Microbispora hainanensis: one gene and its partner. The protein of the gene in region 1 interacts with the protein of each later gene in a pairwise test. Links are inferred from orthologs where the notes say so. Each region holds a gene or a part of one and is shown in the gene's direction. Other genes may lie near its edges.

The links.
Region 2: the proteins of rpe (region 1) and OHB01_RS33795 interact in binary tests that used the Escherichia coli proteins (3 or more experiments, as listed by UniProt). The link is inferred for Microbispora hainanensis from one-to-one orthologs.

The regions. Positions count from the first base shown.
Region 1 is NZ_CP108086.1:5,115,257-5,121,806, forward strand. What follows is about bases 2,114-5,010. They hold rpe (ribulose-phosphate 3-epimerase), read left to right. Parts: upstream 2,114-3,174; coding sequence 3,175-3,846; downstream 3,847-5,010. Other genes in these bases: OHB01_RS23920 (MFS transporter), read left to right, coding at 2,114-3,013; OHB01_RS23930 (ABC transporter ATP-binding protein), read right to left, coding at 4,142-5,010. Outside these bases: OHB01_RS23910 (RsmB/NOP family class I SAM-dependent RNA methyltransferase), read left to right, coding at 1-588; OHB01_RS23915 (winged helix-turn-helix transcriptional regulator), read right to left, coding at 801-1,673; more of OHB01_RS23920, read left to right, coding at 1,727-2,113; more of OHB01_RS23930, read right to left, coding at 5,011-5,173; OHB01_RS23935 (ABC transporter ATP-binding protein), read right to left, coding at 5,170-6,234; OHB01_RS23940 (ABC transporter permease), read right to left, coding at 6,285-6,550. UniProt on the Escherichia coli protein: Catalyzes the reversible epimerization of D-ribulose 5-phosphate to D-xylulose 5-phosphate.
Region 2 is NZ_CP108086.1:7,392,723-7,399,342, reverse strand. What follows is about bases 2,072-5,038. They hold OHB01_RS33795 (sugar kinase), read left to right. Parts: upstream 2,072-3,078; coding sequence 3,079-3,999; downstream 4,000-5,038. Other genes in these bases: OHB01_RS33790 (aminotransferase class III-fold pyridoxal phosphate-dependent enzyme), read left to right, coding at 4,057-5,038; OHB01_RS33800 (TetR/AcrR family transcriptional regulator), read right to left, coding at 2,436-3,026; OHB01_RS33805 (FHA domain-containing protein), read left to right, coding at 2,072-2,133. Outside these bases: OHB01_RS33810 (site-2 protease family protein), read left to right, coding at 1-210; more of OHB01_RS33805, read left to right, coding at 658-2,071; more of OHB01_RS33790, read left to right, coding at 5,039-5,280; OHB01_RS33785 (GNAT family N-acetyltransferase), read right to left, coding at 5,396-6,508. UniProt on the Escherichia coli protein: Catalyzes the ATP-dependent phosphorylation of fructoselysine to fructoselysine 6-phosphate. Functions in a fructoselysine degradation pathway that allows E.coli to grow on fructoselysine or psicoselysine.

The DNA.
Region 1 (6,550 bases):
GCGCTCGCGCTGACCCGTGTGCCGCTCGACCAGGACTTCACCTGGCTGGACATGTGCGCGGGCCCGGGCGGCAAGGCCGGGCTGCTCGACGCGGTGGCGGCCCAGCGCGGCGCCCGGCTGCTCGGCGCCGACGTGCAGTATCACCGGGCTCGGCTGGTGTGGGGCACCACCCGCGAGGCGAAGGTGATCACGGCGGACGGCACCCGGCCCGCCTGGCGGCCGGGCGTGTTCGACCGGGTGATGCTCGACGCCCCCTGCACCGGGCTCGGCGCCCTGCGCAGGCGTCCGGAGGCCCGCTGGCGGCGCGACCCCCGGAGCATCCCCGAGCTGACCGCGCTGCAGCGGCGGCTGCTCGGCTCGGCGCTGGAGGCCGTCCGGCCGGGCGGTGTCGTTGCGTACGTCACCTGCTCGCCGCACCTGGCCGAGACCCGCGCGATGGTGGAGGACGTGCGCGACCGCGTGGAGGTGCTGGACGCCCGCGCGTTCCTGCCGGAGGTGCCCGGTCTCGGCGACGGCCCGTACGCGCAGTTCTGGCCGCACCGGCACGGCACGGACGCGATGTTCCTCGCGCTGCTGCGCCGCACCTGACGGTCCCGCCGCAACGGCCCACAGCCGAACCGCCCACAGCCGCAACCGCCCACAGAGGAGACCACCCACAGAGACCACCCGCGGAGGAGACCACCCGCGGAGCCGGGCGTCTCCCGGGCGACGGTGAAGCGCAGGCGCGCGTCAGGCGGCCGGCGCGCGGGCCGCAGTCATCGGCCCGCGTACGCGCGGCTGATTGCGGGCGGCGGTGGATGTCATCGATCGCGGACGAGGGCGAGCATCTCGTCCACGGAACCGGCCGGATCGTTGATCGGGAACTGCACCGCCCGGATGATCCCGCCGGGGTCGGCCAGCAGCGTGAGGCGCTTGAAGCGGTCGACGCCGGCCGTCCGGAAGGTCGGCAGCAGCAGCCCTGCGGCGAGCCTGCTGTCCTGGTCGGACAGCAGGGGATAGGGCAACGTCGCATGCTCGACGAAGGCGGCCAGCTGGTCGGGCCGCTGCGTGCTCACGCCCCGGACCGCGGCGCCTGCCGCCTCGAAGCCGGCATGCCGTGACGCGTAGGTGAGCGCCTCCAGGGTGCATCCCTTCGTCCCCGGGATGTCGGTCCAGCCGGGCGGGTAGCCCTGGGTGCCCGGGGCGAAGGCACCGGGGAAGAAGAACAGCACGGTCCAGACGCCCGGCGCGACGGGCGTGACCGGCTCGCCGTCGTGGCGATCCAGCACGACGTCCGGCACCTTCCGGCCGACCAGATCGTGCACGCGGCGGCTTTCGGCGGACCCGTCCTCGCTGGTCGCGGTCAGCGCCCCGTCGCCCATCACATGCCTGGTGCCCCAGTCCTGCAGTGCGATGAGCGCCGGCAGCAGGCCCTCGCCCTTCGCGGTCAGCACGTAGTCGTAACGCGGCGGGTGCTCGGAATAGGGCCGCTTCTCCAGCACCCCGTGGTCGACGAGCCCGGCCAGGCGTTCGGCCAGCGCCCGGCGGCTGACGCCGAGCTCACGCTGAAGACCGTCGAAGCGGGTGATGCCGCCCGCGATGTCGCGAACGATCAGGAACGTCCACCAGTCGCCGATCACGCCGAGGGCCTGCGCGATACCGCAGTCGGAGTCGGGTAGATCCGCGCGCTTCACGCGCTCCAGTATAGTGCGTTTCAGATTGGAACTGACTGAGGAGAGGCGCGGGGATGGGAATGGACAGCGGAGGCGGGGCGGCCGTCTTCTGGCGGTGGTGGACGGCCGGCACGGTCAGCGCGGTCGGCTCGGCGGTCGGCGCGGTGGCGCTGCCGCTGACGGCCCTGACGGTGCTCGACGCCTCCGCGTTCGAGATGGGCCTGATCGCCGCCGCCGGTTACGTCGCCTGGATCGTGATCGGCCTGCCCGCCGGGGTGGTGGTGCAGCGGCTCCCCATGCGACGGGTGCAGGTCGGCGCCGACCTGGCCCGTGCGGCGGCGATCGTCTCCATCCCGCTGGCCTGGTGGTCCGACCGGCTGACGGTCGCCCAGCTCGTGATCGTGGCCCTCGTGACGAGCTTCGCGAACGTCGTCTTCGACGTCGCCAACTCGACCTTTCTGCCGTCGATCGTGAGCAGGGAGCAGTTGCAGTCGCGCAACAGCCTGACGTCGGGCACCCATGCCGCCACCCAGCTCGGCGGGCCGTCGGCGGGCGGCATCGTCGTCCAGGTGCTCGGGGCGGTGCCCACCCTCCTCGTCGACGCGGCCGGCTACCTCGTCTCGGCCCTGCTGCTGCGGACCCTGCCGGAACGCCGCGCACAGGCCCCCGACCGCTGGCCGCCGATGCGCGAGATGATCGGCGAAGGCTGGCGTTTCGTCGCGCGCCACCCGGTCATGGGCCCGTGCATGTGGGCCGCCACCGCGGCCAACGCGGTCTGCGGGGCACAGCAGGCGCTCTACGCGTTGTATCTCGTACGCGAGCTGCACGCCGCGCCCGGCCTCGTCGGCCTGCTGCTGGCGGCGGACGGCGTCGGCTCGCTGATCGGCGCGGCCCTGACGAACCGGGTCACGGCCAGGCTCGGCACCGCCCGGGCCCTGATCGTCGCCGGCTTCGCCGCGGTCGCCGGGGCGCTCGTCATTCCCCTCGGCGCCGGCTGGCCGGGCTTCGCCGCCTTCGCCGTGGGCAACGTGGTGTTCGCCGCCGGCATCGTGACGTTCAGCGTGGTGACCCGCACCTATCGGCAGATCGCCAGCCCGCCCGGCCTGCTGTCCCGGGTGATGGCCACGGTGCGCTTCGTCTCCTGGGGCGCGATCCCGGTCGGAGGCCTGGTCGCCGGAGCGGTCGCCGGGATGCTCGGCGGCCGGATCACGTTGCTGATCTTCGTCGTCCCGGCCGTCTGCATTCCGCTGGTGCTGCTGGCCTCACCGATCCGGCGCCTGCGCGACCTCACCGACTATCGGCGGAGCGGCGACTCCACCGGCCCGCCCGCGCATCGGCGGCAGCTCGCCGCCGAAGCCTGAGCGGGCACCCGCGCCCTGCCATCGGGGACGACGGGGCCGTCGGGGTCGTCGGGGTCGTCGGGGCCGTCGGGGTCGTCGGGGTCGTCGGGGTCGTCGGGGTCGCCGGGGTTGCCGGGGGAAGGAGCGGGACGGAGGTCCCGGCGAAATAGACTGCAGGCACTATGGCCGTTCAGATCTCGCCCAGCATCCTGTCCGCGGACTTCGCCCGCCTCGCCGACGAGGCCGCACGCGTCAAGGACGTCGCCGACTGGCTCCACGTCGACGTCATGGACTATCACTTCGTGCCGAACCTGACGCTCGGCCTGCCGGTCGTCGAGTCGCTGCTGAAGACCACCTCGACGCCGATCGACTGCCACCTCATGATCCAGGACCCGGATCGATGGGCGCCGGACTACGCGGAGGCGGGCGCGGCCAGTGTGACGATCCACGCCGAGGCGGCCAAGGCCGCCGTGCGCACGCTGCGGGCGATCCGCGCCGCCGGGGCCAGGGCAGGTCTGGCGTTGAACCCGGCGACCGCCGTCGAGGGGTACGAGGACCTGCTGCCCGAGATCGACATGATGCTCGTCATGACCGTCGAGCCGGGCTTCGGCGGGCAGCGCTTCCTCGACATCGTGCTGCCGAAGCTGTCGCGGGCCCGGGCGCTGATCGACAAGTACGGCGGCGAGGTGTGGCTCCAGGTCGACGGCGGTGTCTCCGCGGAGACGATCGAGCGCTGTGCCGAGGCCGGGGCCGACGTCTTCGTGGCGGGCAACGCCGTCTACGGCTCCGACGACCCCGCCCGCGCCGTCCAGGAGCTCAGGAGCCTCGCCGAACGGGCCGCCCCGCCCGCCTGAACGCCCCCGCCCGCCTGAACGGCCCCGCCCGCCTGAACGGCCCCGCCCGGCCCGTCGCCGAGCACACGGCAGGCACCTGCGCGTCGGCGCCTCCGGGGCCGGAATCCTGCGCCGCAGGGCGGCTGACGGCGGTGGCCGTCACCGCTTCGGGCGTCCCCGGGGGACAGCGGCGCCGACCACCGGGCCACGCCGCCGGTGCCGCATCCGTACGGCAGGGCAGCGGGCGTACATCGGACGAAACGACGACGGGCGCGACCCCCGAGGGGGCCGCGCCCGTCGCGCGTGCCGGGAAGCGTCAGGCGAGGGCGGGGTCGAGGACCACGTCCTCGCCCTGCGTGGTGGGCGCCTCGGGGAAGTGGCAGGCGGTCAGGTGACCCTCGCGGTTGCCGCTGAGCCTGACCAGGGGCGGCACCTCGGTGGCGCACTTGTCCTGGGCCTTCCAGCAGCGCGTGCGGAACCGGCAGCCGGACGGCGGGTTGATCGGCGACGGGACGTCGCCGGCCAGGCGGATGCGCTCGCGCGGCTCGCTCGACACGTCCGGCTCCGGCACGGCCGACAGCAGGGCGTGCGTGTACGGATGCCGGGGCCGCTCGTAGATCGACTCGCGGTCGCCCACCTCGACGATCTTGCCGAGGTACATGACGGCGACGCGCTGCGAGAAGTGCCGGACGATCGCGAGGTCGTGCGCGATGAACAGGAACGCGATGCCGAGGTCGCGCTGCAGTTGCTGCAGCAGGTTGACCACCTGGGCCTGGATGGAGACGTCCAGTGCCGAGACCGGCTCGTCGGCGATGATGAGCTTGGGGTCGAGCGCCAGGGCCCGGGCGATCCCGATGCGCTGCCGCTGGCCGCCGGAGAACTCGTGCGGGAAGCGGTTGTAGTGCTCGGGGTTGAGGCCGACGATCTCCAGCAGTTCCTGGACCCGCTTCTTGCGCCCGCCGGGCGGGTTGATGTCGTTGACCTCCATCGGCCCGCGGATGATCGTGCCGACGGTGTGGCGCGGGTTGAGCGAGCTGTAGGGATCCTGGAAGATCATCTGGATCTCGGACCGGATCGGCTTGAGCTGCCGGCGCGAGTGGTGGCTGATGTCCTGGCCCCGATAGAGGATCTTGCCGGAGGTGGGTTCGAGGAGGCGCGCCGCCAGGCGGCCGCTGGTGGACTTGCCGCAGCCCGACTCGCCCACCAGGCCGACGGTCTCGCCCTCGCCGACCGTGAGGTCGATGCCGTCCACGGCGTGGACGGCCCCCACCTGGCGCTTGATCAGCGCACCGCCCCGCACGGGGAAGTGCTTGACCAGGTCCTTGAGCTCCAGCAGCGTCTCGTTCATGCGTGGTCCTCGGTCTTCGCGGTGCGGAGCTCCCTCTTCTGCTCCAGCGTGAGGTAGCAGGCGTCGCCGTGCCCGGTCTCCGGGGAGATCGACGGCCGCTGGCCGAAGCACAGCTCCGGCCCGGCGAGCTTCGTGTAGTCGCAGCGCGGGTGGAAGGGGCAGCCGGACGGCGGGTTCAGCAGGCTCGGGGGAGTGCCGCGCACCGGCATCAGCGGGACGTCGACGGGCGCGTTCAGGCGCGGCATCGACGACAACAGGCCCCACGTGTAGGGGTGCTGCGGCTCGCGCAGCACCTCGCGGACGGTGCCGCGCTCGGCTGCCCGCCCGGCGTACATGACCATGACGTTGTCGGCGGTGCCGGCCACCACGCCGAGGTCGTGGGTGATCAGGATGATCGCGGTGCCGAACTGCTGCTGGAGTTCCTTGAGCAGGTCGAGGATCTGCGCCTGCACGGTCACGTCGAGCGCGGTCGTCGGCTCGTCGGCGATGAGCAGGTCGGGGTCGCACACCAGCGCCATCGCGATCATCGCGCGCTGGCGCATGCCGCCGGAGAACTCGTGCGGGTAGCTGTCCACGCGACGCTCCGGCTGCGGGATGCCCACCCGGCGGAGCATCTCGATGGCCCGGTCGCGGGCCTCCTTCTTGCTCGCGCCCTTGTGCTTGCGGTAGACCTCGCCGATCTGCCGGCCGATCGTGTGGAACGGCGACAGCGCGGTCAGCGGGTCCTGGAAGATCATCGCGACGCGGTTGCCGCGGAGCTGCTCCATCGTGGTGCGGTCCGCCGAGATCAGCTCCTGGTCCTCCAGCCAGATCTCCCCGCTGATCTTCGTGTGTGCGGGGTCGTGCAGGCCGAGGATGGCGAGGTTGGTCACCGACTTGCCCGATCCGGACTCGCCGACGATGCCGAGCGTGGTGCCCTTCTCCAGATCGAAGGACAGGCCGTCGACGGCGTGCACGATGCCGTCCTCGGTGCTGAACTCGACGCTCAGGTCGCGGACGGACAGGAACGGCCCGGGGCCGCGCGAGGTCCCCGGCTCGCTGCTCCACGACACGGTGGTCACTTGCTGCTCCAGTTCCCGGTTCGACTTGGTAGGGCGTTGGTAGGGCGGGCTCAGGTCAGGCGGACCCGCGGGTCGATGAACGCGTAGAGCACGTCCACCACGATGTTCAGCAGGACGATCGCCGCCGCGCCCACGATGGTCACGCCGAGCAGCATCGGCAGGTCGGTGTTCTGCACGGCGCGTACGGCGAGCTCGCCGATGCCGTGGAGGCTGAACGTCTGCTCGGTGATGATCGCGCCGCCCAGGAGCGTTGCGAGGTCGACACCGAAGATCGTGACGATGGGGATCATCGCGCCGCGCCAGGCGAAGCGGAAGA
Region 2 (6,620 bases), 2.3 Mb from region 1 along the record:
CCCGAGCAGCGCAGGCCGTGGGTGAACGTCGGCGCGCTGTCCCGCTCCCTGGAGCCCTCGCTCGTGCTCGGCGCCGACCTGGAGGGGGAGTCCCTGCTCGACGCCATGCGGGAGGCCCCCGCGCCCGAATACCTGCTCGTCGAGCGGGGCGGTGAGATCTACGGCGTGCTCGCCACGGCCGACGTCAACCGCATGTTCAGCGGTGTGTGAGCGGCCCGTGAAACGGCCCGTGAAACGGCCCGGGGAACGGCGCGGGGAGCGGTCCGTGAAACGGCGCGGGCAGCGGCCCGGCCCGCCGGGGCGGCCAGCGCGTCTGTACGGTGGGTCCCCGGAGACCGGGCTGCCGATCGCAAACTCGGCCGGTCGTCGCCTGGGTGCCCGTCGCGCGCTCAGACAGTTCGAGACCGGGGCCGGCCGCTGTCCGGGCACCCGTCGCGTGCTCCCGCAGACCGAAACCTGGGCCGGTCGTCGCCCGGGCATCCCTCACGTGCTCCCGCAGATCAGAACGGGGGCCGGCCGCCGTCCGGGCACCCGTGGCGCACTCCCGCAGGCCGCTTCATCATTCTTTTTTGCTACTTTCTGGGGTGATCGATCCGGCACACGGCGTGCCGGCGATGGTGCCGGTCATCCGGTGGCGTTTCCGGAGGGAGAACTTCTGTGACGGAACAGGGCGTGGGGGTGGTCCGCCCGCTGCCGGGGGAGGGCGTGGTCGCCCATCTGAACGGGTTGCTGCTCGTGTGCGCCACCGGTGGCGACCACCCGGTCGAGGACCTGCTGGCGGCGCTGCACGAGACCGCCACGACGGGCGGGGACGGCCGGGCGCTGGCCCGGCGGGTGGCCCAGGTCCTCGCGCGCGCCATGGACAGGTCGATCGGCGGCGAGCCGACGGCCTGCGCGGTCGCCGGGCCCGCCGGGGGCGGCGTGGCCGTGCTGGTCAGCGGCGCCGCGTACGCGACCGTGTCGGGCGGTCCCGACGGCGAGGTCCGTCTCGCCGGGCACGACGCGCTGACCTGGACCGATCGCCTCGTCAACGGCCCGGTGTCCCGGGTCGAGCTGCGCCTGCCGGGAGCGGGCCCGTCGAGCCCGTACGCCCGCCTGGACGGCGGTGTGGTCACCGGGGCCGGGGTGGAGTGCGACTTCACGCGGCACGGCGACCTCGCCTTCCCGCCGCTGCCCCCGCGCCCGCCCCAGCCGCAGCAGCAGGGCGTGCAGCCCCCGCCTATCGGCGCTCCGGAGCCGATCGCCCCGCGTGGGCCCGTGGTGCCGTCGACCGTGCCTCCGCCGCCCGTGTCGCCGTACTCGGGTCCGCTGTCCGGCGGGCCGTCGGGGGAGCAGGGAGCGCCGTCTCCGGGACCGTCCCAGCCCCTGTCGCCGCCGCCCGTCCAGCCGCTGCCTCCGCTCCCCGATCCGGGTCCGGCACACCATTCGGGACCGCAGCCGCTGCCCCCGCTGCCCGAGCCCGCCGAGGATCGGGGCGCCCCGCACGACCCCAACCCGCCGCACGACCTGAACCCGCCGCTTGATCTGAACTCGCCGCTTGACCCGGGCGGTCCTGACGGCCCGCCGAGCGGGCCGTTCGAGCCGGTGCCGCACGCGCTCGCGGACGAGGATCCGGGCGAGGCGACCCAGCTGGACGCGACGCCCGAGCCGGAGCAGCGGCCGATGGTCTACGGCGTCGACTGCAAGAACGACCACTTCAACGACCCGCGCGCGCCCTACTGCGCGGTCTGCGGCATTCCGATCGACCAGCGGGCCGTGGTGCCCTACAAGGGTCCTCGGCCGCTGCTCGGCGTGCTGCTGCTCGACGACGGCATGGCGCTGCCGCTGGAGGCCGACTACCTGCTGGGCCGCGACCCCGAGCGCGCGCCCGAGGTGCAGTCGGGCGAGGCCAGGCCGGCCAGGGTGACCAGCCCGGACGGTTCGGTGTCGCGCCGCCACCTGCGGGTCTTCCTGGACAACTGGGACGTCAACCTGCTCGATCTGGGCTCGGTGAACGGCACCCAGATCCAGCCGCCCGGCGACCCCAACTTCTACGACATCCCGCCGAACGAGCCGGTGCCGATCCTGCCCGGCACGACCGTGCGTGTCGGCGTCTCGCGCACGATGCGGTACGAGCCCCATCGCACCGCCTGACGATCCGAGGCCGCCGGGACCACCGGCTCCCGGCGGCCGGATCAGCGGCCCAGATCGAGGGGCGCAGATCGAGGGGCCCAGACTTCCGGGGGGCCCAGAGCCGGAGGCGCAGCTCAGCGGCCCGGGCGCGGGAAGTGCTCACGCACGGGCGGCCACCGGGCACGGCGTTCGCCCAATAAGCACCGGGCACGGCGTCCGCCTAACGAGATCGGGCACAGCAAGACCGGCCCGGTGAGCTCCGGGGCCGTCGCGCAGGTGGCGCAGGGCTTCCAACCGGGAGGTGACGATCCCGTGCGCTCCGGTCAGGCGCGCAGCCGGTTGATCTCGCCGAGGATCAGCCGTTCCAGCCGCTCGGCGGTGACGTGCGCGGGATACAGCAGCCGGTGCACGCTCAGCCCGTCCACGAGCGCCAGCAGCCGCTCCGCCACGTCCTCCAGGTCGTCGTCCGTACGGATCTCACCGGCCTCGGCGGCGCACCTGAGCAGGCTCGTCACCAGATAGCGGAGCTCGGCGGCCTCCCGCCGCTGGACCTCCAGCAGCGCGGGGCTGGTCAGGCTGCGCCCCCAGAAGCCCACCTCCAGCCCGGTCTCCCCGGCCCGCTCGTCGTCGAGCGGCACGTTGTCGAGCAGCAGTTCGCGCAGCGCCTCAAGGCCGGTGCGGCCCGACAGCTTCTCCCGCAGCCGGTCGGTGATCCGGCGATGGGAAGCCTCCAGGGCCGACAGCAGGATCTCGTCCTTGTCGGCGAAGTAGTGCGTGAGCACCCCGTTGGAGTAGCCGGCCTCCTTGGCGATGGCCCGCGTCGTCGCGGCCTCGATGCCCTCGCGCAGGATGATCCGGCGCGCCGCCGCAACGACCTCGCCCCGGCGCTCCTCATGATTGACGATCTTCGGCATGGTGCACCACCTCGGTTGACATTTTAGTCGGGCGCCCGTCTATTATCCGCTCATGACGGTAGTGACGGTCGGCGTGCATATCGTCGACGTCCTGGCCCGCCCGGTCGAGTCGATCCCGGCCGGTCAGGACACCCACCTGCTGGAGCAGATCCGCATCAGCGCGGCCGGCGCCGCCGCGGGCACGGCCGTGACCCTGGCGAAGATCGGCGTACCGGTCGCCTCGATGGGCGCCGTCGGCGACGACGAGCTCGGCGACTTCCTCCTGATGATCATGGCGAGGCACGGCGTCGACGTGAGCGGCGTGGTGCGCAGGCAGGGGGAGCAGACCGCCGCCTCCATCCTGCCCATCCGCCCCGACGGCGGACGGCCGTCGTTCCACGTGCCGGGGGCCAACCTCGGCCTGGCGACCGCCGACCTCGACGCGGATCGTCTCACCGGCGCGAAGGTGGTGCACCTCGGCGGCATGGACGTCACCTGGGGCCTGCACGACCCCGCCTTCTTCGCGCTGCTCGACAAGGCCCGCGAGGGCGGCACGACCGTCACGCTCGACCTGCTGTCGAACATGCCCGACCTCATGCCCGGCGTCCGGGCGTTCCTGCCCCACGTCGACTACCTCCTGCCGAACGAGGAGCAGGCGCTCATGCTCAGCGGGGCGGCGACCCCCGAGGAGGCCGCGGCGGCGCTGCTCGCCGAGGGGCCGAAGGGCGTGATCGTCACCCTGGGGGCGGCCGGCAGCCTCGTGGCCACCGCCGACGGAGTCACCCGGGTGCCCGCCCTCGACGTGCCGGTGGTCGACACCACCGGCTGCGGCGACGCGTACTGCGCCGGATTCGCGGCGGGACTGCTGCACGGCCGCGACGTCCTCGGCGCCGCGCGCCTCGGCACCGCCGTCGCCGCACGGGTCGCGGGCGGGCTCGGCTCCGACGCCGGGCTGGACGGCTTCTCCGCCGCCGACCCCGGCCCGGACGCCTGACCCGGCTCCCCGCCCGGCCCCCACATCTCCGATATTCCGATCCCAGGAGTGCCGCCCATGTCCCTCGACGCCTCCCTGCGGGCCCGTGCCGCGAAGGTCATCCCCGGTGGCATGTACGGCCACCTCAACGCGGCCCTGCACGGCGACCGCTACCCCCAGTTCTTCGTACGCGCCGAGGGCGCCCGGCAGTGGGACGCCGACGGCCGTGCGTACGTCGACCTGATGTGCAGCTGGGGGCCGATGATCGTCGGCCATCGCAACCCGCGCGTGGAGGCAGCCGCCGCCGCGCAGCAGGCGGAGGGCGACTGCCTGAACGGCCCCGGCCCGGTCATGGTGGAGCTCGCCGAGCTGCTGGTGGACCTCATCCCCTCCGCCGACTGGGCGATGTTCTCCAAGAACGGCACCGACGCCACGACCCAGGCCCTGATGGTGGCCAGGGCGGCGACGGGCAGGACCAAGGTGCTGGTCGCCCACGGGGCCTACCATGGCGCCGACCCCTGGTGCACGCCCGGCCTTTCGGGCGTCACCCCCAACCAGCGGGCGGACACGATCGAGTTCACCTACAACGACCTCGCGAGCGCCGAGGCCGCCGCCGCACAGGCGGACGGCGACGTCGCCGCCATCCTCGTCACCCCGTTCAAGCACGACTCGTTCGAGGACCAGGAGGACGCCGACGCGGAGTTCGCCCGGGGCCTGCGGGCGCTGGCCGACCGGATCGGGGCGGCGCTGGTCATCGACGACGTACGCGCCGGGTGGCGGCTCGACCTGCGCGGCTCGTGGGAGCCGCTCGGAGTGCGCCCCGACCTGGCGGCCTGGAGCAAGGCGATGGCCAACGGCTTCCCCATCGCGGCGGTCACCGGGACCGACGCGCTGCGCGGGGCGGCCCAGACGCTGTATTCGACCGGCTCCTTCTGGTTCTCCGCCACGGCCATGGCCGCCGCCAAGGCGACGATCGAGATCCTGCGCGAGACCGACGGCCCCGCGCTCATGCACCGCGCCGGGACCCGGCTGCGCGAGGGCCTCGCCGCTCAGGCGGCGGCGCACGGCTTCGTGGTCCGTCAGACCGGCCCGGTGCAGGTGCCGTGGCTGTCCTTCGAAGGCGACGAGACCCTGGAGAAGGGCATCGCCTGGGCCGGGCACTGCCTGGAGGAGGGCGTCTATCTCCACCCCTGGCACAACTGGTTCCTGTCGGCCGCGCACACCGACGAGGAGATCGACCGGGCCCTCCAGGGCACCGACGCCGCCTTCGCCAAGCTGCGGGCCGCGTACGGAGCCGACTGAGCCACCGGTCTCCGAAGGCGTGGGCGGGGCGTCCGGAGGGCGTTCCGCGCCGCGGACGGCCCGCGCTCGGGTGCCGGGTTCCGGGCGGCATCCGGGCGCGGGAGGTCCGTTGCGCTCAGGGGCGTGTCCGCGCCCACTGGATGTCGTCGAGCCGGGTGCCGTCCGGGCCGGGCAGCAGTCCCTTCACCAGGTGCTCCCGGGTGAAGCCCGCCCGTTCCAGCACGCGGTGGGACGCGGCGTTGCCCGGCGCGGTCCCGGCGATGATCCGGCGCAGCGGCGTGTGCGTGAAGGCCCACTCCACCAGCAGGTTCGCCGCACGCGTCACCAGGCCCCTGCCGCGGAAGTCCGGGTGGAGGCTGTAACCGAGCATCGCCTGGCCCAGCGGCGGGACGACGCCGGTGAGCTGGATCTCCCCGGCGAACTGGCCGGTGGTTGCGTCCCTGATGGCGATGTCCGCGCGCTGGCCGGTCAGCCACCGGTGCCCGGCGTACCGGCAGAGCACCTCGCAGTCCGCGTACTCCGGCTGCCCGGGCGGCACGTGCGAGTCCATCACGTCGGGCACGGACGCCAGCGCGAAATAGTCGGCGGCGTCGGCCGTGGTCAGCGGCGTGAGCCGGACGACGCCGTCGGTGAGCGAGCCACCGGGGAACCCTCCGGGGAAGAACGGCAGGAAGGGCGCGATCGGGTCGCCGGGGTCGGTGCTCAGCCGCCCGAACACCGCGAGGTCGGCGAGGGTGCCGCCCCGGGGACCGCCGGCCCCGCGCAGCACCCCCTCATGGGCGAAGCCGCACCGCAGGGCGACCCGCTGGCTCGCGACGTTCTCCACGTCGGCGTACAACTCGATCCGCGGGACGCCCCGGGCGAAGGCATGCTCGGCGAGCGCCCGCACGGCGGCCGTGACGACGCCGCGCCCGCGTGCCCACGGCGCGAGCCAGTAGCCCACCTCCGTCCCGCCGAACCGGTCCTGCGGCTTGAGCCCGGCGGCGCCGAGCACCTCGTCCGTGGCGGCGTCGGCGACGACGAAGTCGGCTCCGCCGTTCTCCCAGGTGGCGGGCACGGTCTTGGTGATCCACGTCAGCGCGTCGTCCCGCGTGTACGGGGAAGGGACAAAGGGGATGAACCTCGCGATCTCGGGGTCGGCGCAGGCTCGGGCGATCTGGTCGGCATCCCCCTCGACGGGCAGGCGCAGCACGGCCGGTCCGGCGGGGATCGCCTCTTGGGGCAACATGTCCCATTGTTACCAGCAGCGACTCCGCACCGGCCAGGCGTTTTCCCGGCCACCGCCGCGCCCCGCCGGGTTGCCGTGCGCCCTGCCGGGTTGTCACGCGCCCCGCTGGGTT